Regions from separate parts of the Ruminobacter sp. RM87 genome, predicted to be linked through region 1. Evidence: predicted binding sites of a transcription regulator. Region 1 holds the regulator's gene; the other holds the start of a gene.
What was found. The regulator sigma-54, encoded in region 1, starts transcription at its own class of promoters, with help from an activator protein. The targets are predictions, from matches to a motif close to TGGCACNGTTTTNGCTT.
Positions count from the first base shown of each region.

Region 2: the regulator sigma-54 is predicted to act here: its motif matches at 9,460-9,476, upstream of T489_RS0100880 (P-II family nitrogen regulator).

Region 1 is NZ_JNKD01000045.1:5,742-22,269, forward strand. Features, by position in the region: gene murA (UDP-N-acetylglucosamine 1-carboxyvinyltransferase) at 1-187, opposite strand, end outside; gene T489_RS0108935 (aldo/keto reductase) at 503-1,423, shown strand; gene T489_RS0108940 (STAS domain-containing protein) at 1,497-1,745, opposite strand; gene T489_RS0108945 (MlaC/ttg2D family ABC transporter substrate-binding protein) at 1,755-2,390, opposite strand; gene mlaD (outer membrane lipid asymmetry maintenance protein MlaD) at 2,583-3,116, opposite strand; gene mlaE (lipid asymmetry maintenance ABC transporter permease subunit MlaE) at 3,127-3,906, opposite strand; gene T489_RS0108960 (ATP-binding cassette domain-containing protein) at 3,906-4,694, opposite strand; gene T489_RS0108965 (DUF4011 domain-containing protein) at 5,175-10,340, shown strand; gene kdsC (3-deoxy-manno-octulosonate-8-phosphatase KdsC) at 10,513-11,067, shown strand; gene lptC (LPS export ABC transporter periplasmic protein LptC) at 11,069-11,683, shown strand; gene lptA (lipopolysaccharide transport periplasmic protein LptA) at 11,649-12,218, shown strand; gene lptB (LPS export ABC transporter ATP-binding protein) at 12,234-12,962, shown strand; gene T489_RS0108990 (RNA polymerase factor sigma-54) at 13,019-14,614, opposite strand; gene hpf (ribosome hibernation-promoting factor, HPF/YfiA family) at 15,342-15,629, shown strand; gene T489_RS0109005 (PTS sugar transporter subunit IIA) at 15,648-16,130, shown strand; gene rpoH (RNA polymerase sigma factor RpoH) at 16,208-16,528, opposite strand, start outside.
Region 2 is NZ_JNKD01000002.1:16,242-32,769, forward strand. Features, by position in the region: gene murC (UDP-N-acetylmuramate--L-alanine ligase) at 1-346, shown strand, start outside; gene T489_RS0100840 (cell division protein FtsQ/DivIB) at 349-1,131, shown strand; gene ftsA (cell division protein FtsA) at 1,131-2,450, shown strand; gene ftsZ (cell division protein FtsZ) at 2,771-4,012, shown strand; gene lpxC (UDP-3-O-acyl-N-acetylglucosamine deacetylase) at 4,328-5,272, shown strand; gene ampD (1,6-anhydro-N-acetylmuramyl-L-alanine amidase AmpD) at 5,354-5,923, shown strand; gene T489_RS14550 (hypothetical protein) at 6,055-6,387, shown strand; gene acnB (bifunctional aconitate hydratase 2/2-methylisocitrate dehydratase) at 6,722-9,286, shown strand; gene T489_RS0100880 (P-II family nitrogen regulator) at 9,512-9,850, shown strand; gene argR (transcriptional regulator ArgR) at 9,984-10,448, opposite strand; gene mdh (malate dehydrogenase) at 10,765-11,709, shown strand; gene ffh (signal recognition particle protein) at 11,925-13,301, shown strand; gene rpsP (30S ribosomal protein S16) at 13,487-13,735, shown strand; gene rimM (ribosome maturation factor RimM) at 13,800-14,327, shown strand; gene trmD (tRNA (guanosine(37)-N1)-methyltransferase TrmD) at 14,356-15,096, shown strand; gene rplS (50S ribosomal protein L19) at 15,151-15,519, shown strand; gene T489_RS0100920 (early set domain-containing protein) at 15,675-16,121, opposite strand; gene T489_RS0100925 (MutH/Sau3AI family endonuclease) at 16,392-16,528, opposite strand, start outside.

The DNA of each region.
Region 1 (16,528 bases):
TCTTTCCGGAAATTTCCAGTAATTTAAAAGAGGTCTTAACATCCCTTAAGTTAGGAACATTGTGTAAAACAACCGGCTCATCAGTAAGAATTGTGGCAAGAATAATAGGTAAAGCCGCATTCTTAGCCCCTGAAATAACGACATCTCCGATAAGAGCCTTTCCACCTTCAATCTTAAATTTATGCATAATCAGTGACCATTACAAGGTATCAACAATCAAATAACAAACCGTCAAAATTTTACAAATGTTTAGTACAAAACTCAACAATAAACGTTGTTCGTAACAACTTGTTTATTACAAATTAATACGATCCTATGATTTTGAATGGACCGACTTATTTTTTTAAACATGCTGGTTCTACCATACTTGAACAACTTTCAATATCACTTTATTCTTTAATTTCTAAATGTAATTCCAATTTTCACAAACTGAAATGATATTTCTCATTTAATGTATGACATAATGATTAGCATTTTAATCTTGTGTTGGGGAAGAGCATATATGAATATACTGAATAAGATTCAGCAGGAAAAAAACAACCACAGAATTATTTCAGGCATGATGCGACTGACAGGTAAAGGACATGATGAAGCCATGAACTTTTTGGATCATGCCTATGGCAAAGGAGTCATCTGGTTCGATCATGCCGATATTTACGGCAATGGAGATTGCGAACGTACTTTTGGAACATGGCTTAAATCACGCAATATTCAGAGAAATAATCTCATCATTCAATCTAAATGCGGTATAAGACCAGGAGTATGCTATGACAACTCTCAATCATACATTCTGAAGTCTGTTGACGATATTCTGAGCCGTCTCGGATGTGACTATCTTGATGTTTTTCTTATTCACCGCCCGGATGCTCTGTGGGAACCGGAAGAAATATCCTCAGCTTTTGACAAACTCTACGACAGCGGCAAAGTCCGAACTTTCGGGGTTTCAAATTTCAATCCTGTTCAGATTGAATACCTCCAGAAACATACATCACACAAGATATCATTTAACCAGATGCAGCTGAGTCTTGCTTTTGCCCCGATGATTTCAGAAGGACTGGAAACAAACACATATTCACAGAACGGGCTTAGCAGAGCTATGGGAATACTTGATTACTGCAGACTTCATAACATTACAATACAGACCTGGAGTCCGTTACAGTTTGGAACTTTTAACGGTTCCTTCATAGACAATCCGAACTACGGGCAGCTTAATACAAAGCTTTGGGAAATAGCACAACGCAACAACGTATCCAAAACCGCCATAGCCGCCGCATGGAATCTCAGAATAGATAAGAATGTTCAGGTCATTTCAGGAACCACAAACCCGGAACATCTGGATGATTTTCTACAGGCTCCCAATATTACACTCACCAGAGAAGAATGGTACAGCCTCTATACTGCGGCAGGATACTCGCTCCCTTGATATCTGCTGTTTCTAAAAAATAAGACCATGGTTAATCCCATGGTCTCACTGCGATAAACAATTCAAATCTTCATCAATCTGTTTCAACAGAAAACAAATCATTAAGCTTGAACAGTTTTATAAGGTTTATTGCCTCCTTCGGCGGTTTAATAATTCTCAGTCTGTTTTCATGTTCCTTGGCCCATAGAACCAAAAATGAAATGCCAGCAGAATCAATCTTATCAACAGAGCTAAGATCGGCCACACTGTCTGAAAACAGTGTTTTCCTGTCTTTCCATAGTTTTTCAACACTGTTGAAATCTAGTGAACCCTCTATTTTCATTTATTTTTCCTACTTACTTGCAGTTGCTGCAACGTGTTCATTAAGCTGCTTACTTACCGCATCAATACCTTTATCCCTGATGAGGCCGCTTAATTCAGACTGCTTGGCGCTTAACAGACTTATGCCTTCAGCAACCATATCATAAATCTTCCACTGACCTGTCTTCTTGTTCTTACGTAATTTGAAAATCACTTCCAAATCAGGAGCCCCTTCTTCTTTTACAAAAACTTTTACAGATATAAAACCATCATTGTCATCAATCTTGTTAGGTTTCTGAACCTCCACAGTCTGAGTGGTATACTTTTTTAACGCGTCAGCATATGTTGCAATAATATAATCAGTAAAAGCCTCAACAAATCTGGCACGCTGTTCCTCATTGGTCTGCTTTAAATTCTGATTAATAACCTTAAGAGATGCATATTTATTATCAATGTACGGAAGAAGTTCGGTTCTGATAATACCTCTTGATACATTGCTGTCATTGAGCTTGTCTTTGTTGGCCTTGATGGATGCAAACGTATTGTCCGCAAGTGCTTTTATTAACTTATACGGATCACTTGAATCCACCGGCTCTGACGCAAATGAATTTAAAGAAAAACATACAAATATGACAGCCAGTGCGGCCTTAAAAAATCTTTTCAGCATTTAATTCCCTCTTTATGCGAGGCATCTCATACAAAGCATGCCAGCGATTTATAATTTATGTAGATCTTTTCCGATCACATTCTTTTAGATTAAAAAAAACTCAGATAATTCAAAAATTTCTTTTTTTAAATAATTAACTGCTCAGAAACCAAAGTAACCAAGCAGTCAGATATTCAAACAGGCACCTAAATTCTACTGTTCGTTTGACGCTTCAGCAGCCTGGGCTACTCCACCTGACTCAGATGATGAACTGTCAGACTTATTGACGGAATAAAGGAATTTACCAATCAGATCCTCAAGAACAATGGCTGAACCAGTATCATTGATTCTGTCTCCATCCTGCAGGTAAGTAGTTCCCATATCTTCATCATAGAATCCCGGAGTTATACCTATATACTGCTCACCTATCAGCCCCGCTGTAAGAATGGAAGCCTTACTCTCGCTTGAAAGGGTATTGTATTTCTGCTGTATTTCCATTTCCACGACGGGAACAAGTTTTTCAGGATCGACATGAATTTCTGAAACTCTGCCTATAACCACACCGCCAATCTTCACGGGGGCTCGTAATTTTAATGAGCCGACATTGTCAAAATAACCGTATACCCTGTAAGAATCGTCTTTGAAATCAAAGGACAGACCGGCAACCTTGAGTGCCAGCATAACACCACAAAATATAGCAGCTACTATAAAGCATCCTACTGCAAATTCAATTTTACTAAATTTCACTTTCTATTCCTTAAAACATTACGGCAGTTAATACAAAGTCAAGACCTAAAACAGCCAATGACGACTGAACCACAGTATTTGTGGTGGCCTTGCTTATACCCACTGAAGTAGGAACCAAATCGTAACCGTTAAACAGGGAAATCCAAATTACGGTCACTGCAAAAACAATACTTTTCACGGCACACATCATCAGATCGTTCCAGAAATCAATGGAACTCTGCATACCGCTCCAGAATATACCGTCATCAACACCCAGCCAGTCTACACCTACAAGCTTTCCGCCATATATACCTACCAGGGTGAAAATCACTGTAAGCAGAGGGAGCGAAATTACCCCTGCCCAGAAACGAGGTGCAATGACTCGTCTCAAAGGATCCACTGCCATCATTTCCATGGAGGACAGCTGTTCTGTCGCCTTTTTCAAACCGATTTCTGCCGTTAGAGCCGAGCCGGCTCGACCTGCAAACAGTAATGCAGCCACTACAGGTCCCAGTTCTCTGATAATTGAAAGTGCAACCATCTGTCCCAGTGCACCTTCAGCCATAAAATCCACAAGAACATGGAATCCCTGCAATCCCAGAACCATTCCGATAAACAGTCCTGAAACAACTATGATACTGATGGACTGGACACCTTCGATATAAATCTGTCGGATAAGCTGAGGGAAATTCTTACGGAACTGAGGTTTACCTACCAAAGAGTAGAACAGCATTATGGTAGCCCTACCTATGGCAGAAATCCTTCGCTGCCCCCAGTTTCCCAATTTTAAAATCAGATTCAATAGAAACATTACAAATCCTCTAGATAATCAACTTCTGTAGGATAGTTAAACGGAACGGGCCCATCATACTCGCCGTTTATAAACTGCTTTACACGAGGATCCTTTGACTTTTTAAGTTCTTCAGGAGTACCTCCGGCAACAACCTTGGTACCGGCCAGAATATATGCATAATCAGCAATTGTCAGGATTTCTGATACATCATGGGTAACTACTATAGAGGTCAGTCCTAAAGTTCTGTTCAGTGTCTGGATAAGTCTCAACAGGACAGCCATAGTGATCGGATCCTGTCCGGTAAAGGGCTCATCATACATTATAAGCTCCGGATCAAGTGCTATGGAGCGGGCAAGAGCGGCTCTTCTTGCCATACCACCGGACAATTCATGAGGCATCAGATTACTGGCCCCGCGCAATCCGACTGCTTCCAGCTTCATAAGAACCATGTCTCTTATTATTTCTTCAGGAAGTTTCGTATGCTCCCGTATAGGATATGCAACATTGTCATAAACATTAAGATCTGTAAAGAGAGCACCGCTCTGGAAAAGCATGCTCATTCTTTTACGAAGCTTATAGAGGTCTGATCGGTTAAGCTTATGAACGTCTATACCGTCAAACATTATGGAACCTTTATCCGGGGTTATCTGCCCCCCGATAAGTCTAAGCATAGTCGTTTTACCGGTACCGCTCGGTCCCATAAACGCAGTTATTTTTCCTTTTGGGATTTTAAGATTTACATTTTCATAAATAGTTCTCTGACCGTATGAAAACGACATATCTTTTATTTCTACTAGATTATTCATATATTTCCAGTATTACTTTTGAAAAAACAGGTTGAGGGAGGCTGGCAAATCTTTACTTTTTCAAATTTCCTATTCCCGTAAACACATTCATAAATTAATGCGACCTGCACATCTGTTTACTTTACTGTAGATTCTGTTTATTAGTCAAAATTTTTATCAAATAGTTGCATGATTATTTGTGACTGTCTGAATTTGCAAAAAATATCTCCAAATGTTTTGTCCTTTTGTTGCTGACGATAAAACTATCTTACATAAGACATGCAGACACCGGCCCTAGAAACAGTACTGTTTCCTGTATAAATCAATGTTTTATCCCCTATCTGTCATAAAACAGTAAAAAAAATGTACAAACATCCTTATATTAGAATAAAATTTTGAAAAAGTCGGCTAATCCGCACGTTCTCCAATCTCCAGAACATATAAACACATCATCACTATATTCAGAACGCTGCTTAATATTGTAAATCATGGGGCTAATGTATGAGTAATGAATACAACTCAACGATGAGCGAAAATCAGATCAGAAAACCAAGAGTTGAAATTTCTGCAGACATAAATGAAACTCTTAATTATGTTTCATTTCACAATAACGAAAATTTTTTCAACACCATTATTGTTACCACTGATACGCATCTTATGTCACCATCTCTGGAAATCAGTTTTGATTCCGGAATTTCTGAAACGTTTACTGAACATATTACTGAAATAGATGCAGGGGACAGCTATATTCTGGAAAATCCCAAGGTTGTTTTCAAACCGCTTGTACTCGCCTCATATACCGACAGTTTCAAAGACGTGATATCTATTGTACTGAAAGATCAGAGCGGACACGAACTTGCAAAATATTCCAGAAATATTGAAATACAGGCTCGTGATTTCTGGAACAACAGCAAATACGAAATGCTTGCATCGTTTGTTACCCCAAATTCTCCCGCGTTAACAGGTCTGCTAACAAGTGCGAATAAAAAGCTTAAGGAAATCAATCCTGATTTATCTTTCGATGCTTATCAGAGCAACAATATCAATTATATCAATCAGCAGTTTTCAGCTATCTATCAGGCTGTTCAGGAACAGCAGATAAGATATCAGGTTGCTCCCGCATCATCCCACATAAAAAACGGCCAGAGAATACGAAGCTGCGAAAGTATTCTTCAGGAAAAAGCCGGTAACTGTCTGGATTTAAGCTGTCTGCTTGCCTCCATGCTGGAAAATGTAGGTCTTCATCCTCTGCTTATACTGTTTAAAGATCACGCTTATGTAGGCGTGTGGACCAACGGAGAGCCATATCCAAGTACTTCGATTGAGGATCGTGAAACAATCCTCAAGCACTCGGCAGACAAAATTCACGACATCATTCTTGCTGAGAGCACCTGTCTCAACGGAACCTCAACATTTGATGAAGCGGTCTCCGCTGCAGACAAGACCTTAAAAATTAAAGATTTTTACATGGCTCTTGATATATTCCGCTGCAGATTAAACGGAATCAAACCTCTGCCTCAGCAGGTAAAAAAAGAGAATGGTTCCATTGAACTTATTCAAGACAGCACGTTTGAATCAGTTATCAGACCTCAGAATCTTGATCCTTTGGAAATACGCATCAGTGAAAACAACCGTGATAAACTAACCCATCTGCAGATTTGGAAAAACAAACTGCTGGATCTGAGTCTGCGTAACAGGCTTTTAAATCTGCGTTTTGAAAAAGGTGCATGTCAGATCCTTATCAGTTCTCTGGCTGACTTCGAGGACAGAATATTCTGTAATGAGAAATTCACCTTAAATACCCTGTCCGAATCAATGATTAAAGAGTACGAACAGAATAACCGTACACTGACTGACACATTGAGTCAGCTGGTCAAAGAAGATGAGAAGAGCGGAAATCTGCACATTCCTGTCTCTGACGAAATTACTCTGAACAAAGAACTGCAGAAACTTTACAGGGAATCCCAGACATCAATGGAGGAGAACGGGGCCAATTCGTTCTTTTTAACCATGGGACTGCTAAAGTGGTACGAATCTGATACTTCGTCATCACCTAAATACGCTCCTATCCTGATGATTCCTGTGGATATAAGCAGAAAAAACAGCCGTTCTCCATTTGAACTTACCGGCAGAGAGGAAGAAACCATCATCAATCATACCTTGCTGGAAATGCTCAGGCAGACTTTCGAAATTGAAATTCCTTCACTGGATCCTCTTCCAAAGGATGATAACGGAGTGGATGTTAAAAAGATTCTGGCGATTTTCAGAAAAGCCATTATGCAGATGCACAGATGGGATATAGAAGAAAGAGCAGGCATCGGTAACTTTTCTTTCAGAAAATTCGTTATGTGGCAGGATCTGGTTGCAAACGAAGAATTTTTCAAAAAGAACGACCTGTTCAACGCTCTGTGCAATGGTACCGTTGCCGGGGAAAAATTCACCGCCCCTAAAGATATTGAAAAACCGATCGACGAACGCTTCTCGTTTGGTCAGCTGTGCCAGCCAATAATGGCTGACACAAGCCAGCTTGACGCCTTATGGCAGGCCTCCTCAGGTCGAAGTTTTGTGTTACAGGGACCTCCTGGAACAGGTAAATCACAAACTATTACCAACATAATAGCCGATGCTCTGGCAAAGAAGAAAAAAGTTCTGTTTGTTGCTGAAAAAATGGCAGCATTAAGTGTTGTTTACCGACGTTTATCAAAGCTCGGACTGGCTCCGTACTGTCTGGAACTGCATTCCAATACTCAGAGAAAAAGCGTGGTTCTTAACAGACTGAGCGAAGGTCTTCCTCAGATGCCTAAGGAAAATCTGAACGATTTTTCCCTGCTTTGCAAAACACTTAACAATCAGAGAAATGAAATACAGAATGAGATATCATCACTTCACGAAAAAAAGTGTGCGAACCTGAGCGTCTATGATGCCATGTGCATTTCCGCCAAGGCTCAGGATGTATCTCCTCTGAACATAGGCGAGGAATTTCTCAGAAACACTACGGCAGAAAATGTTCAGCAGGTCAATATGTCTCTCAGAGAACTGGCTCTTCTGAGTCAGAGCGGTGACAATTTTGCAGAAAATCCTCTGCACCTGTCCCGTCTTTCCGTAATCCCAGAATCTGAACTTAACCTTTCTGCTGATAAATTCAAACAGGATGAAACAAAAGCCCTTTCTTCTTTGGAAGCTTCTGAAAATATACTTGGTATCCGACACGACGGCATGGATGTTTTCCGACAGGTATCAGTTATAGAACAAATCAGTCATTTGCTTTGTACTCCTGATATCAGCAGAGAAATTCTAACTTCTGAATCTGTAAGTGAAATATCCTCTCAGGTTTCAGAAACGGTTAAATGTTTAAAAAAGCAGAAACAGCTGGCTTCCGATCTCGGTAAAAATGCGAGGGATGTTCTGTCCGTAGATATTCACAGTCTCCTCAAAGAGTGGGAACTTGATGAACAGAAATTCTTCATTTCAAGATTTTTCTCTCACAAAAACAGTATATCCACACTGCAGAAAACACTCGGAGCTGATGTAAAGGTTACATCAGATAATTTCAAGGAACTGGCGGAAAAAGCTGAGGAATTCAGTCAGCTTGAAAAAAGCATAGGTACACAGGTGACTTCTCTTAACAACGCCTGCCCTAAACTCGCCAAAATGTTCAGCACCGCTCCTGAAAAAGCAGAAACATGTACGGAAAATACCATAAAAGTAACTGAAGGCCTGAAACAGCTTGAAAATGAACTTAACGGATGCCGGATAACTGACAATATAAATACTTATCTGAAAAAATCGGAAAACAGTATTGAATATTTAAATCTCCAGCTTTCAGAAATCCTTACATCCTTAACAGCATTTACAGAAAACCTGCATAATGTTTTCGATTATTTCAAGGTATCAGCCCATGATTATCCTGTTGAAACTGAAAATATCGGCAGATGTGCTCTTGCAATGATTGAAAATAAAGCAAACCTCAGAGAATGGATTGATCTGAACATTCGTCTTGAAAAAATAGCCGATAACGGATTTACTCAGCTATCCGAAGATATACGACATGGCAGAATAAAGTCAACCGTGGGTGACCATTATGCTGATCTGGTACTTGCAAAAACAATATGCAACTACTACCTGAACCACGATTCTACTTTGGCTGGATTCAAAGGAATTCTGTTCTCAGACAAGATGACTCAGCTTAATGAAAACACCTCTAAATTCAGAGAAGGCTGTAAGAACTCGCTTCTGACAGCAATGGAACACTATAGAAAAAATGCAGATAATAATGAAAATTTATCGGAAGAGAAAACCTTCCTTAACAGAGCCATTAAAAATCACGGTCGCAAACTCAGTATTCGTTCCATTTTTGACAATATAAATAATCTCCTTCCTGAAATGTGTCCATGCATGCTGATGAGTCCTTTATCAGTTGCCCAGTACCTTTCACCTGAAAAATATCAGTTTGACCTCATTATTTTTGATGAAGCCTCACAGCTCCCTACATCAGAGGCTGTAGGAGCCATTGCCAGAGGCAGACAGCTGATTGTTGTAGGAGATCCTAAACAGATGCCTCCGACAGATTTCTTCTCGGCAAAACAGACAGACATACCTGATGAACTTGAAGATCTGGAAAGCGTTCTTGATGACTGCATGGCTCTTGGTATGCCTGTTACGACACTTAACTGGCACTACCGCAGCTCTCATGAAAGCTTAATAGCGTTCAGCAACATCATGTATTATGAAAACAAGCTGTGCACATTCCCTTCACCTGATGATCAGATGTCAAAAATCACCTATGTTGAAGTTAACGGTTTATACGATCGCGGAGGGTCCGGCAGAAACAAGGAAGAAAGCAAAAAAACCATTGAATATCTGGCCAATTTCCTCAGTGATGATAAGAATCTCAACACCTCTATCGGTCTGCTTACCTTTAACAGCAGGCAGCAGGCTCAGCTTGAAGATGATCTGGAAAAACTCTACAGAGAAAAGCCGGAGCTTGAAAACAGGGCTCTCCAGCTGCCTGAACCAATTTTTATTAAAAATCTGGAAAACGTTCAGGGTGATGAAAGAGACATCATTGTATTTTCCATAGGTTTCGGTAAAGACAGCAGTGGAAGAATTACCATGAATTTCGGTCCGCTTAACAGAGCTGGCGGAGAAAGACGACTTAACGTAGCCATCACCAGAGCCAAGAAGGAGATGGTGGTATTCTCCTCTCTGGATCCTGATTTAATGCACCTTACAAATCTTTCTTCTGAAGGAGTAAGAGGACTTAAATCATTCCTTACCTATGCAAAAAAAGGATACAAGTATCTTCCTAATCAACAGAATATGCATGCATGTAAGAATGACAGACTGATTGAAGTTCTCGCTTCCCGACTTAAAGAACACGGATATGACAGCACCACCAGTCTGGGTACCTCAAACTTCAAAATTGATCTTGCAATCAAAGATCCTTCAGACAGCAACAGATATATTGCATGCATTATGAGTGACGGCTATGGCTTCTCTTCTGAATACGCCATTGCCGATAAGTGTTGCGGACAGCCATCCGTACTGAAAGGTCTGGGATGGAAAGTCATTCGCATATGGAGTTGCGAATGGTATAAAAACCCAGATGTCGTTTTGGAAAAAATATTGAACGACCTTAAGGATATAACCGGAAACAAAACTGTCTAATATTCAAATTAATTAACTGAGTATCATGCAATACTCAGTTAATTTCCAATCTTTTTACAGTTTTTGGTAAAATGGTGCAATGAGGATATTCAGTTCAGTATTCTCAAAATGTTTCGTTTACGGAAAGGAGATACCAATCCTTTCTCCTGCGGTTTGATAAGGGAAGTTTACAATGTCACTTACAAGCTTAACTCCATACGGCACTGTATCTGAATCATTATTGGAGCGAATCAGAAATATTAAAATTTTACTCAGTGATGTTGACGGTGTGTTATCTGACGGAAAAATATATATTTCAAATTCCGGTGAAGAAATAAAAAATTTCAACACCAAAGATGGTTTCGGTATTGTTGCCATACAGAAGCTTGGCGTCGGTTTCGGTGTGATTACAGGGCGCGAATCTGAAATTGTAAACATCAGAATGAAGTCACTTAAGGCAAGATACGTTTATCAGGGAATCACTGATAAAGTAGCAGCCCTGATGCAGATAATTAACGAATCTGGGGTATCAGCCGATGAAATTGCATACATAGGTGATGATGTGATAGACATAACCGTATTTAACCACTGTGGCATGTCATTCTGTCCAAGAGACGCTCATCCGATTGTTAAATCTGTTTCAGACTACATCTGTCATCTGGATGGTGGTAACGGAGCAGTAAGAGAGGTATGCGATCTTATATTAACGGCACGTGGCAGACTTGACAGTGTAGGAGCAAGTATTTGATATGTTACAGCGCCTGTTGAGGATTTTACCTCTTTTCATACTGCTCATCTGTTCATACTACTTTTATAACTGGGTAAGTGTTCAGGAACAGACAGAGAGAGATAAATTACTGGAAACACAGCCCGTATTCTTTGCCCGCCATGTTTCCACCAGCCAGTACAATTCCGATGGTATGCTTTACGGAAAAATTCAGGCAGAGGAAGCTGAATACTTTCAGGGACTGGATCAGACTAATTTTACCAGTCCTACAATAATCTACTCTCCTGCCCTTGATAAAAAAAACAAGGATCTGGGTAAACTGAGAACAAACAATGACAGTTTCTGGAAAATTGAAGCGGAAACAGGATCAATGACAGGATCAGCAGATACCATATTTCTCAGAGGAAACGTGGTTGCCAGTACCACTGGAACAGAAAGCATCATCAGGGAAATACGAACTTCATACCTGGAAATTGATCTTGGTACAGATGAGGTAAGAACACCTGAGCAGGTGGACATTATCGGAAACCAGTTTACTAATCACGGTAAAAAATTTAAAGGCCAGTTAGCCTCAAAATACTTTGAATTATCAGAGGATTGCCATGCAACATATAGCGGATTTACTCAAAATAAATAAATTCACCTTTGCCTGTCTGTCTTTCTGTATTGCAGGTATTATTAATATAGCCGAAGCAAAACAGAATGATTTCAAGGAAACCATTAGCATCGATTCAGGCAGACAGATAGCTGATCTGGGCTCAAACAAAATAACTTTTATGGATGATGTTGAAATTAAACAGGGGACTATCCGCATCACTGCAGATAAAGTTGAAATCATACGTAATGAAAAAGGCCAGATAAAGAGTGCTACCGCTTTTGGTAAACCTGCCGTCTTTTCACAAATTCTGGATAACGGCAAGCCTGTCACTGCTAAAAGTACTACAATTGCCTACTATCCTGAAAGACAAACAGTTGAACTTAAACAGAAAGCATCAATAGAACAGGGATCATCCAAAATTACCAGCGATACCATTACATACAATATCGCTAAAGAAAGAATAGAAGCTTCATCAGATGATTCATCCGGTAAAAAGGGAAATCGTGTGACCACTGTATTCATTCCTGAAGAATTAAAAGCTCAGATAGATGAAAACAAAGCAGAAAAAAAGTAATAAAGAGTAATTTAAATGAGTACACTAAGAGCAGAACATCTCTTCAAGCAATTTAAGTCTAGGGTTGTAGTTAATGACGTTTCCCTCAGTATAAAGAACGGGGAAATCGTCGGTCTTTTAGGTCCAAACGGAGCCGGAAAAACCACATCATTCTACATGATTGTCGGAATTATCAAAGCTGATAACGGTCATGTATTTATTGACGATCAGGAAATTACTCACAAACCGATGGATCAGCGAGCAAGTTACGGTCTGGGTTATCTTCCTCAGGAAGCATCCATATGGCGTCGTCTGACAGTTCGTGAAAATCTGATGGGTGCACTGGAACTTAACAAAAAAATCCGTACCAAAAACGACAGATACGCAAGAATGGAACATCTGCTTCAGGAATTCAGAATAGAGCACATTGCCAACAATACAGGCATGAGCCTTTCCGGTGGTGAACGCAGACGAGTGGAAATCGCCAGAGCCCTGGCCTCGGATCCTCAGTTCATTTTACTGGACGAACCTTTCGCAGGTGTTGACCCCATCAGTGTAGGTGAAATTAAGGGGATCATTGAACAGTTGCGCGGTCGTGGAATCGGTGTTCTTATCACAGACCACAATGTTCGTGAAACTTTGGACGTATGTGAACGAGCCTATATTGTAAATCAGGGAAATATGATTGCCTACGGTAAACCTGAAGAAATTCTTAACAACGAACTTGTTAAAAAAGTTTATCTGGGTAATGACTTTTCAATATAGGTCGATTCTTTAATATCAAATCCATGAAAACAGCCTGTTCCGGCTGTTTTGCATTTTTACATAGTCTTTCTCTGACTTGATGGAGGGATATTAAGAGATTCCCTATACTTGGCAACTGTTCTTCGAGCTACCTGTATTCCATCTTCCTCAAGAATTTTTGACAGCTGACTGTCAGATAAAGGTTTTTTCTGATTTTCCTCACTGATAAGCTTTTTAATCTTGGCTCTTATTGCTGTTGAGGAAATTTCATCACACCTGTCAGTGGAGTTTACGTGACTGCTGAAAAAGTACTTGAGCTCAAATGTTCCTCTGGGAGTGTGTATGTATTTTTCAGTTGTAACTCTGGATATGGTGGATTCATGAAGATTGGTTTCGACAGCTATATCATTAAGAACCAGAGGTTTCATAAACTGTTCACCGCGCTCAAAGAAATCCTGCTGATGCAAGACAATACACGAAGCCACCCTGTACAGAGTCTCATTTCTCTTGTTGACACTCTGTATGAAAGAATGAGCTTCCTGCATGTGATTTCGGATATACTGACTTTCCTTGGGGTTTTTCACATTACTGCACAACTGACAGTATGTTTCGTTCAACCTGATCTTCGGAATTGAATTAGGATTCAGTTCTGCTATCCAAACTCCATCCTTCTTGTGAACGGACACATCAGGAATAACATACTCACTCTTTTCCTGCGGAATACAGTTACCTGGTCTTGGCTCAAGTTTTGTGATAATCTCTATTGCCTCTTTGAGAAGATAACTGTTCTTTTCCTTGATTTCCAGATTCTTGGCCAGCGTACGGAAATCTTTTCTACCCAGCAGTTCAAGATAATCACTTACTATTTTTCTGGCAAGAACGACATTATCATCATCACCGAACTGATTAAGCTGTATAAGCAGAGATTCCTGAAGATTGCGGGAAGCTATTCCCACCGGATCAAAATGCTGAACAATACAGAGCACTCTTTCTGCATCATCAATTGTGACCTCAGGAAATTCAGGCTTTACAGCCAAAAGAATATCATCAAGACTTTCAGTAAGGTATCCTGACTCATTGATTCCGTCAATAATAGCCTCAGCAATCAGATGATCCATATCATTCATCGGCGTTAGATTGAGCTGCCAGTTCAGATGTTCTGCCAAACCATAGGCTGTTGCCCCCTGAAAGTCTTCCAAATCATCACTGTCAGTATTACGCGTCCTTCCAGAGGAAACACCGGCGTTATATGACTCCTGCCAAAAATCTACGTCACTCTGGCTGTTATCCGATACTGAATCAGAATCATCACGGGCAATGGAAGAATCACTGCTGTCATCCCCTTTTAAAGGAGAATACTCATTGTCCCGGCTTCCTTCAGCATAGGGAGCATTATCCAGTGAAACTGTTGGATCGTTATTGAACGGGGTAATATCATCATTACTGTTTTCCAGTCTATATTCCTGTTCCCTAATTTCATCCAGTGAGGCAATATTGCTGTTATCATTGTCACTTTCATCCATTTCAAGAAAAGGATTCTTATCCAAATTTTCCTGAATCTCATGCTGAAGCTCAATGGTTGACAGCTGCAATAATCTTATTGCCTGCTGCAACTGTGGAGTCATTGTCAGAGTCTGAACATTGACTTGATTTAAATTTAATCCGGCTTTCATAAAACACCTGATACAAGCTTTACAAATCCATGGCTTCCACGGTTTAATAACTACAACTTAATTATTTCATTTCTGTTTTCTGCTTGACAGAAAAAACCAGCATGCAACATTTACATCAAATTGGATTTAGTTTTGATTATCTTTTGGGAAAGGCTGGAAATATTATAATTATTGCTTATGTACAAAATATGCATTTTATGCATGATCCATACCTTATTGTCCCTGTTTTGATTTTATAGTTTTTATTCTCATGAGGCAAATAACTTTTCTTAAATTTAATATTTTTAAAAATCTTTGCAATACTTCCAGCTCTATCTTTAAATTCATCAATTTACAGATATGTACAGAAAAAAATTACCTGATAAAAAGTCTCACGACATAATAGTCTGCGGCAAAATGCAGCTTTTCAGAAAAAAGACAATAAATAGATACAATGCAAAAACCATCTAACTGTTGATAATTTACACAATTTCCAAAGGGATTAGTTTATTTTTTCTACAAACTTTATTCAAAAGATAGTTTCTAGTCACTTTTCCATAATTTATTGCTAGCTTATATTAAAAATCGAATATAGAATGAAATTAAGTAGAGAGAAGAAAAAACTTGTTTTTACTTAATCTGGCCACCTGACATAACACACAGAAGAGAGATAGGCTGTGGCTTAGATGTCATTCCATTGTGGCTCGTATTCTTTATGTAATCTATCCTATTATTAAGGAGTGTGCCTATGCAGATTACTATCGTTGGTCATCACGTTGAAGTAACCGATGCTCTTCGTGATTATGTTAATAGCAAGATGGATCACCTTAAGAGACTCGAAGACTACGTTAAGTCAATTCATGTTACCCTTAGTATCGAAAATCAGCAGCTTCACAAGGCTGCAGCTAAGGTTACTGTAACCGGCAACGATCTCTTTGCAGAATCAATTGAAGAAACCATGTATGCTTCTATTGATGCCTTAGCTGACAAACTTGAACGTCAGTTGGTTAAGTATAAAGAAAAACTTACCCAATAATTTAAGATGTCTCATTTTTTGAGTGAATTACTAGAAAAGGACAGTGTGTTAAGCCCTGTCCTTTGTTATAGTAAGAAAAAAACATTTGAAGTTATTTCCACCGCAGCCAGTAAAAAGGTTGGGATCCCGACTATCAATCTATTGAAACTTCTTAATGATCGCGAAGATTTAGGCAGCACATACATAGGCAATGGTTTTGTTATGCCACACGCAGTCATTCCAGACGATGCAAAAGAAACGGCAATCCTGCTAATCCTTGATAAACCTATATGCTACAACCTGGAAGAAAACACTTTTGCTGACGTTTTTCTGGCTTTTTTCCTTCACGAAAAAACAGCTGCTGAGCACGCTGAAGAGCTTGAGCTAATCTGCAAGGATCTTGGTGACTCTATTAAAATCAAACAGCTTCGTTTTATCAAAAATATTTCAACACAGGTTCATGTTTCCTTACTGCGCCATTTTGATTCAGCATTGAATGATGAAAAAAGTGAAAAAGATTAATTGTCATACCGTATAAAACAGGAACCGGAGTCCACAACAGAACTCCGGTTCCTCATTTATCGTGTAGTAATATTCACTTATTCAGCTGATTCAAGAGAAACCTTGATCTTAGCCATCGTAGCCTTCTCCAGCTGACGCACTCTCTCAAGAGAAACACCAAGCTCCTCAGACAGTTCACTCAAAGTAGCCTTTTCACTGTCCAGCCAACGTCTCTTGATAATGTGATAAGACCTGTCATCAAGCTTGCCTAAAACTTCATTCAGGCGCAACATCATTGCTCGGTTTGAATCAGAAGTTTCATAATTCAGACTGAAATCTGAAGATGTATCAACAAGATAATTTGCAGGAACGTTTTCTTCCTCTGCATCACCGTCTGTAGTATACCCATCATAAGCGAC
Region 2 (16,528 bases), on a different contig from region 1:
GGTAATGATTTTCCAACCGCACAGATATACAAGAACCCGTGACTGTTTTGAAGATTTTATTGATGTTCTTGGACTTGTGGATGAACTGATTCTGCTTGACGTTTATCCAGCTGGAGAAGATCCTATTGTAGGTGCTGACGGGCGCTCATTATGTCGCTCCATAAGATTAAGGGGGAGAGTAGAACCTTATTTTGTATCTTCAGCTGATGAAGTTCCTCAAACCGTCGCTGATGTTATTAAAGATGGTGATATTCTGCTTACTCAGGGAGCAGGTAATGTTGGCAAGCTGGCAAAGGTACTTGCTGAATATAAGCTTGATATTGCCAAAATGAAGGAAAGAAAGTAACTGTGGCCAGAAATAAAAACGTGCAGCAAAAATATTCAGGAGTAACCAGAGGATCATATATTCTCGGGGTGCTGTTTTTTATTGCTGTGCTTGTTTTTGATTTTTGTTTTATAAAAAAGGTGTATACCGTCATGACTGATGTTGACGGTATCCCTGTCAGGCAGATTCAGATCAAGGGAGATCTGAATTACATGACCAAGCAGGATGTTGAAGAATTTTTTATGGCAAATCCGGAAAGCCACAATCTGTATACCATGGACTTGTTTCAGATGCGTTCATATATGGAGACAATGCCTTGGATAAACCGGGTTACCATGCAGAAGAAGTTACCTGATATTCTTACTCTCAATATTACTGAACACAAGCCACTGGCTCTATACAATGATGGTATTTTAGTGGCTGACTGGAGTGTGATTCATCCTAAGAATACGAATCTCTTAAAAGAAAGCCCAGCATTGTTCGGTCCGGAAAAATTGGCTCGTTCAGTTTATGAGATGTATTGTGATGTTAATATATTCTTGGAAAGAGCAGGTTATCATGTTTATGAACTTGGTATAAATGATAACAATATTTGGAGTCTGAGGCTTTCTGACGGTGTAAGGCTGATACTCGGGAATAACGATGATATCGGATTTACAACTGATCAGAACAATGTGTTTATGTGGAGATTGAATAATTTTATAGAAGCGTATCCACATATTGAAAATAAAAATACTATAGAATATGTTGACTTGCGATATGATACCGGTATTGCAGTTAAGTGGAAAGACATAAGCGGACAGTAATGATGGCAGCCAACGAATTAAATAAAATCACTACACAGGATTACATAGTATCCATTGATTTGGGAACCAGTGAAATTAAAGTTTGCAGCGCAATCCTGTATGATGATGACAGTATTAAAATTATTGGCTACGGTAAATGCAAAACAACGGGCATGAATGCTGATGGCATTGTCAGCATGGATAAATTGAAAGAGAATATCTCAATTGCCTACAATATGTCGCATAATACTGTAACTAGATCCTATGACGAAAACACTCTGCCAAAGATTAATAATCCAAGAGTTTTTGTGTCTGTACCAGGACGTTTTATCACTTACAAGAACAACACCGGATCGTGTGAACTTCGTCGTGGTCCAATTACGGAAGATGATATCGCAAGGGCCAATGATGTAGCCAATTCTCTGAAAATTAAGGACTATGAACTGATAACGGCAATTCCTAATTATTATCAGGTAGATTCTAACGAAAGAGTTGAAGACCCTCTTGACATGACGGGAGGTCAGTTGAGATCGTTTATTCATCAGGTGTATGCACAGACTTCTTTTTTAGACAACATAAGAAGATCTTTATGCTGTATAGAGACGGAGTATGCTCCTGAATTTGTATTTAGCGGACAGGCAACTGCATATGTGGCAACGACCGATACAGAAAAGAAGTTTGGTGTATGTGTGCTTGATATAGGTAAGAGCAGTACCGGGATTACTATTTTTGATCAGGGACACTGCATATACGTAGGATCCTGTCCGTATGGAGCCGATAAGATTACTCAGAATATTGCCGTTACTTACGGATTAAGTGAAAGAACGGCAGAAAAATTAAAATGCGATTATGGTTTTGCAATTTCCAATAACTGTATTACAAACAAATGTATTCGCATGGACAAGAATGGTCAGGCTCAGGTAAGATCAATAAATCAGGGAGATCTGGCGGAATCTATTGAGGCCGGATACAGCCAGCTTATTATGAAGGTGCTGACTACTTTAAACGAAGTTAATGTGTCAAATGGTGAATTATCATTAGGTGCTGGTTTCGTTATAACAGGTGGCGGTGCAGAGATAAAGTGTCTTGATGAATGTGTTTCAAAGATATTTACCAAAAATGGACTTGGTGCGTATGCCAAGAAAATTAGAATTCATCAGGTAGATAAAGAAAAGATTGAAGGACTCAGTGATGCCATAAACCCATATTCCGGTTGTGCTTCTCTTGGTCTTATTCGTTTTAGTGAGATTCTTGAAAGTCACAAAAAAGCGAGAGAGCAGAGTGGAATGATTGGAAATCTGAAACAGAAAATAACAGAGTGGTGGAATGGAAACATGTAGGATTCCATGTTGGTTCACTCTTTCTTTTGTGTGATCCGACTAATAATTCTATGCGCATGGGCTTCAGTGGGATCATGCACTTATTTTAAATAAAATATAGTAGATAATAACTTTACTTTCTGATATATAGTTATCATGCAATTGTGTACACATTGCAAAAGGATTGTCTATTGTTGTTATTTGCATTATGTATTAACGCAAAATTTAATAGTCTGGTGAGTTTTGATTCAGTATCTGTTCTTCTCATCAGGTTCTGTAAAGCTTTACGGTTAAGTTTATGATTTGTGAGCACCAAATCATGTTTGGAGTTGTGTTTTAAAATGACTGATATTTTACACGCGGCAGATGCATCTGCTGATATCGAGAATGAATACGTACCTGCCGACAATGGCAAGGCTGTAATCAAGGTAATTGGTGTTGGTGGCGGTGGCGGTAACACCGTACAGCATATGATTAATGAAGAAGTTGCCAATGTCGATTTTCTGGTTGTGAATACTGATTTGCAGGCTCTGAATTCAAACACTGCCAAGAACAGAATTCAGATTGGCGTGAATACAACTCGCGGTTTAGGTTCCGGATCAAACCCTGAAATTGGTAGAAATGCTGCGGAGGAAAGCAGAGAAGTTCTTCGTGAAAATATCGGTAAGTGTGATATCGTGTTTATTACTGCTGGTATGGGTGGCGGTACTGGTACAGGTGCGTCACCTGTTATTGCAAATGTTGCCCGCAAGGAACTCGGTGCACTGACTGTAGCTATTGTTACAAAGCCGTTCTCATTTGAAGGTAAAAAACAGTTAATCAAGGCAGAACAGGGTATTGAAAAGTTAAGAGAAGAAGTTGATGCTCTGATTGTTATTCCTAACGATAAGCTGTTAAAGTACCTCCCTAAGAATATTTCTTTGGTTCGTGCTTTCCAGGAGTGTAACAACGTATTAAAGAGAGCTGTTCAGGGTATTGCTGATGTGATTGAAAAGTGTGGCCTTCAGAATCTCGATTTCAATGATATCAGAACCATGCTGTTACGTTCAGGTACTGCTCTTATCGGCATGGGTGAAGGTGAGGGTGAAGATGCTGTTGAACAGGCAATTATGAATGCTGTCAACTGTCCGTTGCTTGAAGACTTCTCAAACTGCAGAGCCCGCGGTATTATCGTCAATATTACAATGAACGAAGAGCTGGGTCTGGATAAGTACAATAAACTTGGTTCTCTTCTTCAGACAAGTTACGGTACAGAGGATTCAGATACCAAGTTCGGTTGCGTAATTAATCCTAACATGAAACCTGATGCAGTACATGTGACCATTGTACTGGCCGGTTTGACAGAAGTGGATAAACCTGCTTCAGAAAATATTAATAACATTCTTGCCAAATCTTTGGGAACAGGCGGAGATAATGGTGAAAATACCGGTTTATCAAGCATGTTCTTAAATTCATCTCTCAATCAGAATTCAGATTTTTCTGGTCAGGATGATGTATTGAATGATGTATCTAAGGTTTCTAAGAATGATACTTCTGACAGTTCATGTGAATTACCAGCATGGCTGACAAAAAAATCAAACTAATTTGAAATATTATTTCTGATGTAGATTGATATACAAAGGGAGATGCGGTTCTCCCTTTTTTTATGATTGGTTAATAATTAAGCAAATCAAGTAGAAAAAAAGTTGGTTAATTATGAAATATTAGCTGAATTTTTGATGAAAATATGAATGCCTGAGATTTTTTTGATATAATGATGTCAGTTGATGTTCATCACATCTTTGTTTAGACGGTGGTTATCTATTGAAATTTTTTTAGATAATTATTGTCATAGTTGATAGGGTGCGTTTATAACTAATATCCCTGATGTTCAATTAAATTAAGAGCCGTAGATTATGATGATTAGACAGCGTACAATCAAAAAGGAAGTTTCTGCTTCCGGTATTGGTTTGCATTCAGGCAAGAAAGTTTCGATGACTTTTAAACCTGCACCTGCGAATACTGGTATTGTATATGTTCGTTCTGACCTTAGTCCAAAGGTTTACATGAAAACCTCTGCCGAAATGGTAAGAGATACTGAGTTATGCACAGCGATAATCAGTGATGACGGTGCACGTGTTGCAACTATCGAACATCTGAGTGCTGCTTTAAGTGCAACAGGTATTGATAATCTTTACATTGAAGTCAATGCACCTGAATTACCTGTGATGGATGGTTCAGCTCAGCCATTCATATACCTGCTAGAAAGTGCAGGTATTGAAATCCTTTCTGCTCCAAAGAAATTCATTAAGGTTCTGAAAAAGGTCAGAGTTGAACTTGATGATAAGTGGGCAGAGTTATGTCCTACCAAGGCGGGTTTTAAACTGGATCTTCAGATTGATTTTAATCATCCTGCAATGGATAAGTCCATGCAGCACTATAAGCTTGATTTTAATGGAGATCGTTTCTTAAGTGATGTTAGTCGTGCAAGAACTTTCTGTTTTATGAAGGATGTTGAATTCATGCATGCGCATAACCTTGCTTTAGGCGGAAGTCTTGATAATGCTGTGGTAATGGACGATTTCCATGTGATGAATCCTGAAGGCCTGCGCTATCCAAATGAGTTTGTTAAGCATAAAATGCTTGATGCTATAGGAGACCTTTATATGTCTGCTCAGAGCATTGTTGGTGAGTTCAAGGCATATAAAACAGGTCATCACCTTAATAATATGTTGTTAAGAGCGCTTTTAGCTGATGCGACAGCTTATAACCTGATAACAATTGAAGATGGCAAGCAGGGGCTTGAACAGAACAGATTCATTGAAGAGGTTCATGTTCATGACACGGACGCTGTAATAGCTTAAAACCTTAAAAAATCTGCCGGCAGGCAGATTTTTTTTATGGTAAATGAATTTTAATTTTCATATAAAATAAGGAAACTGGTAATGGTGTCCAGTCTCGTAAACGGAATTCCAATTATTACTGATGGATGGTTGAGTTCCGCAAAAAAAATCCCTTCCAGAAATTTTAATGCCAGACCTGACAATGAGATCAGTCTTCTGGTTATTCACAATATTTCATTGCCGCCAAAAAAATTCGGTGGAGAGTATGTTGAGAAATTTTTTACGGGACAGCTGCCTGTAGAAGATGATCCTTACTTTGAAACGATTAAAGATCTGGAAGTTAGTTCTCACCTGTATATAAAAAGAACGGGGGAAGTGGTTCAGTTTGTATCATTTCTTGAAAGAGCCTGGCATGCCGGCAAGTCATGTTTTAATGGAAGAAACGCCTGCAATGATTTTGCTGTAGGTATAGAACTTGAAGGAGCTGACGATATACCATACACAGATGAACAGTATTTAAGTCTTGAACAGGTTACCAAAGTTCTTATGAATTCATATCCGAAAATCACAGTTGACAGAATCGTAGGACATGAACACGTCGCTCCGGACAGAAAAACAGATCCGGGACAGGCTTTTGACTGGAAGAGATTTATTGATTCACTGACAAGGTAATAAAGCCTGTAACATCTTGTAATATTTAAAAACAGATTTGTAATATGATTTCTCTGTTTTTTGATTACAATTATAAGTAATAAAACATTGTTATTATTTTCTCAATCCGGATTAACCGGAAAGGGGGTATTATGTTAAAGTTTGCTCGTATGTTGCTGCTTTCATGCTTTGTCTTGATAGGCATGACCGGTGTGGCTAATGCTCAGGTGTCCGTATCTGTTGGTGGAGGCGGAGCAGGTATTTATGTTGGACCTGATTATCCACCACCACCTCCTCCTGTTTATGGGCCTAGACCAATAGTTATAGCTCCGGTTCCGGTGGGGCCAGGATTTCATCATCACCATCATCACATGCCTCCTCCACCACCTCATCATCACCATCATCATGGTTATTATGAGCCGTATTATGGTCCAAATCCTCATCATTCCTACTTTGGACCTAATCCTCACGGACACCATCGCTAACAAATGCGTTCTTGAGAAAATCGGAAGTAAAACTTCCGATTTTTTTTATTTATTTCATAAATGATTAGATAAATATCCACATATGAGTGAAATCAAATATAATGAGAAAAATTTTCGTTATGTAATTTTTCGGTGTTTTATTTTATAATCAAGCATTGGAAAACTTGATTTTTTGCCATGTTGATATTTACGCATCATGATTTAAATTACTGATTGTTATTTTGATGAGCTTAAATATCTGATGAAATGTTTAAAAAGATTCCGCGCGGAAGGCAAGGAATGCATGGTTTAAGTAAATTCTCTTTAGTTCAGGCTTATATTTAAGGAGCACATAGTGTTAGATTCATATCATGCTAAGGTTGAAGAACGTGCCAAAATTGGTGTGGTTCCAAAGCCATTAACCGTCGATGAAGTAGCTGAAGTTGTAACTCTTCTTCAGAATCCTCCAGCAGGCTCAGAAGAAGAACTTGTTTCTCTTCTTGAGAACAGAATTCCTCCTGGGGTAGACGAAGCTGCCAAGGTTAAAGCTGATTTTTTAACTAATGTGGCTGTAGGTGCTCTTAAGAGTCCTCTGATTTCAGCTGTAAGAGCTGTTGAGCTTCTTGGAACCATGCAGGGTGGATATAATGTCGCTTCATTGATTAACTTTTTAGAATTTGAAGAACTTGCTCCTACTGCTGCTAAGGCGTTATCACATACCTTACTGATTTTTGATGCTTTTGATCAGGTTGCTTCTTTAGCTGATAAAGGCAATGAATATGCAAAGGCTGTTATTAAGTCATGGGCTGATGCAGAATGGTTTACTTCTCGTCCACAGCTTGCAGAGAAAGTTACACTGACAGTGTTCAAGGTTCCTGGTGAAACCAATACCGACGATCTGTCTCCTGCACCAGATGCATGGAGCAGACCTGATATTCCTCTTCATGCTATGGCTATGTTGAAGAATGCCCGTCCTGGTATTACTCCGGATGAAGATGGGGTTACAGGCCCTGTATCATCAATCAACAGCTTAAGAGAAAAGGGATATCCTTTAGTATATGTTGGGGATGTTGTTGGTACAGGTTCTTCAAGAAAGAGTGCAACCAACAGTGTACTGTGGTTCATGGGTAATGATATTCCTTTTGTGCCTAACAAGCGTGCCGGTGGTTTTGTTTTTGGTGGCAAGATTGCTCCTATCTTCTTTAATACAATGGAAGACGCAGGTGCATTACCTGTTGAAATGGACGTAACATCAATGAATACAGGTGATGTTATCGATGTTTACCCTTATGAAGGTAAGGTTACCGCTCATAATGATTCTAAAGTGTTATCAACCTTCTCTTTAAAGACTCAGGTGCTGCTTGACGAAGTGAGAGCCGGTGGACGTATTCCTCTCATCATTGGTCGTGGCTTGACTGCTAAGGCAAGAAAATATCTGAACCTTGGTCCTAGTGATGTGTTTGTAATGCCTAAGGAAGTAGAAGATAATGGCAAGGGATATACTCTTGCACAGAAGATTGTTGGTAGAGCATGCGGTGTTGCCGGTGTAAGACCAGGCAGTTACTGCGAACCAAAGATGACTACTGTAGGTTCTCAGGACACTACCGGTCCTATGACAAGAGATGAACTCAAGGATTTGGCATGTCTTAATTTCAGTGCAGATCTTGTAATGCAGTCATTCTGTCATACTGCAGCATATCCAAAGCCTGTTGATGTTGTTACCCATGATACTTTACCTAAGTTTATAGAGGAAAGAGGCGGTGTTGCATTAAGACCGGGTGATGGCGTAATTCACAGCTGGTTAAACAGAATGGTTCTTCCTGATACTGTTGGTACAGGTGGCGATTCTCATACCAGATTCCCAATGGGTGTTTCATTCCCTGCTGGTTCAGGTCTTGTTGCTTTTGCCGCTGCAACCGGCGTTATGCCTCTTGATATGCCTGAATCAGTTCTGGTTAAATTCAAGGGAACAATGCAGCCTGGTATTACTTTAAGAGATCTTGTTCATGCCATTCCTCTTAAAGCCATTGAAATGGGACTTCTTACCGTAGAGAAGAAGGGAAAGAAGAATATTTTCTCAGGCAGAATTCTTGAAATTCAGGGCTTGCCAGATCTTAAGGTTGAACAGGCATTTGAACTTGCTGATGCGTCTGCTGAAAGATCTGCTGCAGGCTGTACTGTAGCTCTGAACAAAGAACCTCTAATTGAATACATTAAGTCTAATATCACTCTGCTTAATTGGATGATCAAGGAAGGCTATCAGAGCAAGGACACTCTTGCAAAGCGTGTTAAGGCAATGGAAGCCTGGCTGGCAAATCCTGAGCTGTTAAAGGCTGACGATGATGCTGAATACGCAGCTGTAATTGAAATCAATATGGATGAGATCAAGGAACCAATTCTCTGCGCTCCTAATGATCCTGATGATGCGAGAACTTTAAGCGATGTTGCTGGAAAGCAGATTGATGAAGTATTTATCGGTTCATGTATGACTAACATTGGTCACTACAGAGCTGCGGCTACCATTCTGGAAAAGTGCAAGAATCAGTTACCTGTAAAGCTTTGGATAGCTCCTCCTACCAAGATGGATCGTGCTGAAATCATTCATGAAGGTCTTTACAGTGTATTTGGAAAGGTTGGTACTCGTTGTGAAATACCTGGTTGTTCATTATGTATGGGAAATCAGGCTCGTGTGGCTGATAATGCTACTGTTATTTCAACTTCAACCCGCAACTTCCCTAATCGTCTGGGACAGGGAGCTAATGTTTATCTTGCTTCAGCAGAATTGGCAACAGTTGCTTCTGTTTTAGGAAGAATCCCGACCAAGGAAGAATACCTTGAAGGTGTTAAGGCTCTTGACGGTAAGAAGGACAAGGTATACTCATACCTGAAATTTAATGAAATGCCTGAGTATACTGCCTAATCTGAAATAGGGGTATTCTGGACAAGGGCTGTTTCCATGGAGGAAACAGCCCTTTTTTGTTAATCTGCCGATCGTTATGCACATGTTTGGGGCGTTTCTTTATTTATTGTGCACATATTTAAAAGTTAGTGACTGTATTTACAAGTTTAATCGCTTTTTGTGAGCTTGAATTATGGCACGTTCTTTGAATGAATATTAGGGTGTATTTTTGGTGAGGAGTGAACCATGAAACTTATAAGCGCTATTATTAAGCCATTTAAATTGGACGATGTCAGAGAAGCTGTTTCTGAACTTGGAATTGAAGGTATGACAGTTACTGAAGTGAAGGGCTTTGGTCGTCAGAAGGGACATACAGAACTATACAGAGGGGCTGAATATCAGGTTGATTTTCTTCCTAAGGCCTTGCTGGAGGTTGTTGTCAAGGATGAGATCTGTGAAGAGGTGGTGGAGAGTATTGTAAAAGCCGCCAAGACAGGCAAGATCGGTGACGGAAAGATTTTTGTGTATAACTGTGAACATGTAGTCAGAATCAGAACCGGTGAAACGGATGATGACGCTCTCTAGCAGTTATTAGCTAATTCGGTTTTTATTCACATTCATTTGTCCTGTATTGAATACAGGACTTTTTTAAACTTTTATGCATTTTAGATTTATAGGATGCATTTTTGTTTAACAGATGAAAATGGAAACTAATATGTCAGTTTTCAAATAAATCCCTGATGCTTTCATAGAGATCCACAATATCAACATCAATTTTTGGTGTTACAAATATTGTGTCATCTCCTGCAATGGTACCGAGAATACCTTCTGCCTTTCTTACAGAATCTAGCATTCTGGCAATCATCTGAGCGCTTCCGGGACTTGTATGAATGACAATGATGTTGTTGTTATGCGCAATGTCTAAAACAAGTGATTTGATGGTCTTGTCTATGGTTGGAATGCCTGTTTCCAAAGGAAGACAGTAAACCATAACCATTTTGGCATTACGTCTGCGTACTGCTCCGAATTTGGTAAGCATTCTGGATACTTTTGACTGATTCATGTTAGAGAACCCTTTGGCAAGCAAAGCATCCGCAATCTCGGTTTGAGAGCTGTAGCATTCAGCCCCGAGTAATTCAAGAAAAACTCTTTCTAAAGAGTCTTGATTGTTTAGATCTTCCATTTTCATTACCTCAGATATCTGTCGAATTATAACAGGAATAGAACGAAAATGCATAATTATGCACTTTATTTGCATAATTTTTTATAGATGTAAAGGAAAAATGATTTATTGAAGTGACGCAAATTTATTAAAGTTGATTTGTATCACGTTTAACAAAAAAGAAAATTCAAAAATAAAGGTGATATGAGCTCAAAAATTTGAATTTAGACGTCATTTTAAGGTGCTAAATATAGCAGTTATTATTGTTTTAGAGTAATATACTCGAATTGAATATTAGTGTATAAGAATAAGTAAAAATTACAGAGGATCCGTAATAATGAAAATTGCAGTTTTAGGTGCAGCAGGTGGTATTGGCCAGCCGTTATCTCTTCTTTTGAAAAACCAGTTACCAAAAGGTTCTGAATTATCTCTTTATGACGTTGCTCCATCAACCCCTGGCGTAGCAGTTGATTTAAGCCACATCCCTACCAATGTATCAGTTGAAGGTTTTACCGGTGACGAAGGTCTGGTAAAGGCTGTTTCTGGTGCCTCTGTTGTTGTTATTCCAGCCGGTATGGCCAGAAAGCCAGGTATGGATCGCAGTGACTTGTTCAAGTTTAATGCCAACATTGTTAAGGGATTGGTAGAAGCAGTTGCCAAGCATGCACCAAAGGCTTGTATCGCTATTATCACCAACCCTGTAAACACAATGGTTCCATTAGCAGCCGAAGTATTAAAGAAGGCTGGTTGCTATGATAAGAAGCGCTTATTCGGTGTTACTATGCTTGATACCCTGCGTGCTGAAACATTCTGGGCTGATGCAACCAACAGCTGTCGTTGTTCAGCCAAGGTTCCGGTAATCGGCGGTCACAGTGGCACTACAATTCTTCCTTTATTCTCTCAGTCTGAAGGTTATGAAAAACTTTCTGCTGATCAGATTGAAAAGCTGACTCTTCATGTACAGAACGCTGGTACTGAAGTGGTTGAAGCCAAGGGGTCTGGTTCTGCTACTCTGTCAATGGCAGCTGCCGGTGCTCGTTTTGCATTAGCTATTGTTCGCGGTTTAAGCGGTGAAGAAAATGTTGTTGAACCAGCTTATGTTGAAAGCGAAACTGGTTATGCTTCATTCTTCGCTCAGCCTTTACTGCTCGGTACTGAAGGTGTTAAGGAATATCTGCCAATTGGCAAGTTAAGCTCTTTTGAAGAAAATGCTCTTAACGGTATGTTAGATATCCTTAAGAAAGACATTCAGCAGGGCGTTGATTTTGTAAACAACAACTAATTCTGAAGTATGTTTGAGTGAAAGGCCGTACTAAACTACGGCCTTTTTTGTTGTTTACATGAGTTCTGTAAAACATTACATAGTGAGATCTTTCATATATCTTGGTTAGCTTTCACTATTAAAATGTTGTCGCCTCAATTATAATGTGCTAGGTGTAAGATTAATTATTTTGTGTCTGGAAATACAGAGCCCAGATCTTTTTTATGGATTAAAAAATGTTTGAAAATTTAACTCAGAGATTGACTAAGACCCTGCGTAATATCACAGGACAGGGGAAATTAACAGAAGATAATATCAAGGATACTCTTCGTGAAGTTAGAATGGCTCTTCTTGAAGCAGACGTTGCCTTGCCGGTGGTTAAGGATTTTATTGCTGAAGTAAAGACCAAGGCTCTTGGTCAGGAAGTGAATCAGGCTCTTAATCCGGGACAGGAATTCGTAAAGATTGTTTTCGAAGAACTAAAGCTTGTTATGGGTGATGAGTGTGCGGAACTTAATCTTGCGACTCAGCCTCCTGCTGTCGTTCTTATGGCTGGTTTACAGGGTGCTGGTAAGACAACAACTGTTGCAAAACTAGCAAAGTACCTTAAAGACAGAGAAAAGAAGAAGGTAATGGTTGTGAGTGCTGACGTGTACAGACCTGCAGCTATTGAGCAGTTAAAGACTCTTGCTGAAACAGTAGGAGTGGAGTTCTTCCCGTCAACTGTTGAAGATAAACCTCTTGATATTGTCCGCAATGCCTTGGCATCAGCCAAGATTAAGTTCATGGATGTTTTACTTGTGGATACTGCCGGTCGTCTGCATGTGGACGAAGACATGATGAATGAAATCAAGGAAATTCATGCTGATATCAATCCGGTCGAGACACTATTTGTGGTGGATGCCATGACTGGTCAGGATGCTGCCAATACTGCCAAGGCTTTCAATGATGCATTACCTTTAACCGGTATTATTCTTACTAAGATGGATGGTGATGCCCGTGGCGGTGCGGCACTTTCTGTCCGTAAGATAACCGGAAAGCCTATCAAATTCCTCGGAGCTGGTGAAAAAATTGAAGCACTTGATCCATTCCATCCTGAACGTATGGCAAGTCGAATTCTTGACATGGGTGATATCTTATCTCTTGTTGAAGAGATGGAACGTAAGGTTGATAAGAAGCAGGCTGAAAAACTGGCAGACAAATTCAAGACCGGTAAGGATTTTGACTTCGATGATTTCAGAGCTCAGATTGTTCAGATGCGCAATATGGGTGGTATTGCCAGCATGCTGGATAAATTACCTGGCATGAGTGCTCTTCCGGACGAAATTAAGGATAAGGTAGACGATAAGATTATTTATCGAAAAGAAGCCATCATCAATTCAATGACCATTAAGGAAAGAAGACATCCGGAAATTATTAAGGCATCTCGTAAGAAGAGAATAGCAGATGGTGCTGGTGTCGAAGTTACCGAAGTAACAAAACTGATAAGAGAGTTTACTCAGATGCAGCACATGATGAAACGTCTGCAGAGTAAGGGTGGGCTTCGTAAGATGCTTAATCTGGTGAAGGATCTTATGCCTGCCGCAGGTTTCAAGATGCCTCCTCAACAGTAAAAAATTATATTTGCTCTAAAAGCCATTGCTGATTGCAATGGCTTTTTTTAATTTTTTTCCATAAAAAATTTAGATATTGTGCAAATTTTACTTGATTAATTCTCAAAAAAAGTTAAAATTTTTCAACCTATTTTGTATATGGCGAAATTGTTTTGTCAGTTAATTAACCTTATATAGAGGAAAATATGGTAGTTATTCGTTTACAGCGTGGTGGTTCTAAAAAGCGTCCATTTTATCACGTAGTAGTTGCTGATTCACGTCGTGCTCTCAGCGGTAGATACATCGAAGACATCGGTTTCTACAATCCGATTGCTCAGGGCAATGAAGTTAAGCTCAATCTTAACCTTGACAAGGTTACTGAATGGGTTGGCAAGGGTGCTCAGCTTTCTGATCGTGTAAAGAAGCTCGTTAAGGATGCCAAGGCTAACGCTTAAGTTGATGCTGATGGTATTTGATTACCACGGTTTTTTAACAGAGTGATGAGATATAGGGATTAGTATGGATAAAGAAGTACCTGAAGTAATGGGCCGTTTTGGTGCCGTTTTTGGAATCAAAGGCTATATTAAGGTTTTTTCTTATACAGAGGATCCTGAAAGTCTTTTTAGCTATAAGCCCTGGTTTTATCGTAAGCCAGGCGGGCAGTGGCAGAGTATAGAAATAACAGATGCAAAGCCACATGCTGACAGCTATATCGTGAAAATCAAAGGTTTTGATGTTCGCGAGGTAGTTCAGGGCTTTACAGGTAGTGACATTGGTATACTCCCTAGCTCCTTACCTAAATTGCCTGAAGGAGTTTTCCGTTGGATCGAGCTTATCGGTCTTAGGGCAGTTACTCTGGATGGGTATGATTTAGGTATTGTGTCTAACATGATGGAAACAGGGGCCAATGACGTGTTAGTTGTTAAGGCCAGAAAAGATGACAAGTATGAAATTAAGGAAAGACTTATACCTTATTTACCACATGTGGTAAAGAATGTTGATCTTGACGAAAAAGTAATACAAGTTGATTGGGAACCTGACTTCTAAACAGATTCGGTAGTATGATGAGGTATTTATGAGGATTGGTGTAATTAGCATCTTTCCGGAAATGTTTCAGGCAATTACTGAATTTGGTGTAACAGGCAGGGCGGTACAGCGTGGAATAATTTCCCTTTTTTGCATTAACCCAAGATCTTTTGCTTATGACAAACACCAGAAAGTGGACGAGCGTCCATTTGGCGGTGGTCCCGGCATGGTGATGATGGTTCAGCCTCTAAGAGATGCTATTCTTGAGGCCAAGAAACAGCTTCCAAATGCCAAGGTGATTTATATGTCACCTCAGGGGCGTAAATTTGATCATCAGGGCTGTGTAGAACTTGCTAAAAATGATGAACTAATCATTATTGCAGGCAGGTACGAAGGTATTGATGAAAGAATTATAGATAAATATGTCGATGAGGAATGGTCTGTTGGTGATTATGTCCTTAGTGGCGGTGAATTACCGGCTATGATTGTGGTTGATGCCGTGTCTCGTTTGATACCGGGAGTGTTGGGCGATGAACTGAGTGCTGTGGAGGATTCGTTTGCCACAGGACTTTTGGATTGTCCTCAATACACCAGACCGCCAGAGATTGATGGACAGAAAGTTCCGGAAGTTCTTATGAGTGGAAATCACGAGAAAATAAGAAAGTGGAGATTAGAACAGTCTTTAGTCCGAACCTATGAAAGAAGGCCAGATATTTTAAATAACCTAGCTCTGACTGACGAGCAAGAAAAAATTCTTGCCCTTTATCTGCGAGAACGCAAGTCCAAGTAGATCGTAAGGTTGAACAGTAGAGAGTTATCAGTATATCCTAGGTAGGAATTTATTATGAATTTAATTGAACAAATTGAAAAAGAACAGATGCGTTCAGATGTTCCTGAATTTAGAGCAGGTGACACTGTACGTGTTCAGGTGCGTGTAGTTGAAGGTGAAAAGGAACGTTTACAGGCTTATGAAGGTGTTGTAATCGCTAAGCGTAATCGTGGTCTTCATTCTGCATTTACTGTAAGAAAGATTTCTAATGGTGAAGGTGTTGAACGTGTATTCCAGACCCACAGCCCATTAATTTCTTCTATTACCGTTACTCGTCGTGGTAAGGTTCGTCGTGCTAAACTTTACTACCTCCGTGAACGTACTGGTAGAGCAGCTCGTATCGCTGAAAGATTAGTTGTTAAGACCGGTGCGTCTGAAGAATAATCTTTAGTTAAGCTTATACAATCTAGGTTTTTGTGTTAGGGGAAATTTCTTAATTTCCTCTAATCTTTTTTTGCGTGTATATTTTTATGCATAAAAAAACAAGCACTGTTGTCAGAGCTTGTTTTGGTTCGGGAGTATTATCAAAAAATTATTAATTACTTCTTCTTGGTAGAAGTTTTGGTTGTTTTGGCTGCTGATTTGGCTGGGGCTTTTGCAGTAGTTTTAGCCTTTGCGGCTTTTGGCTTTGCTGCTGCCTTTACAGGAGCTTCTTCTGCTGAAGGTTCAGGAATATCAAAAGCAGAGTTATCGCCGTTGAACGGATTTGGAATGTAGTACTGAGCATCCCAATCGTTGTCATACTTTTCAGAATTGTCAGGCATAACGTACTGATATCTGTACTGATAGGTCTTCTTCAGATTTTCATCCTTGGCAATATCAACATTAACGGTGAAAGTACCATTCTTGTTGAGAGTTAATGCAACAGGTTCCCATGCATTGAAATCGCATAAGAGATAAATTTCCTTTGCATTCTGGGCTGCTTCCTGTGACACTTTGAAAGCAACCTTGAATTTATCTTTAAATTCCTTTACGGTAACGCTCATTAAAATTTCTCCTAATTTCAAAATTACGCAACTTAATATCAGTTATTATTATTAGATTTTATATTTTCTACTGATTGTCACTTATTAAGATAAATAATTATAAAAGAATTGTATATCACTAATTCTTAAAAGTATGATTAATGCTAATAAATTGAGGTGCTAATGATAAAATTTATCAATAAAACAGCAAAAAAATTTATTAAATTATCAGTATCTAAAATTTTTTAATAAATATAATTAATATCCTTAACTGACGACTAAAAAACATATTTATGATAATTCAGAAAGGAAATTATCAATGATTTGAGCTGTAAAAGATTTTCTTAAGTAAAAACCATATTGGTAATTGTTTTTAGTGCCTCCGCATGGTGCCAGAAGCACATTTTCGCCAATGTCCGATGTGATTG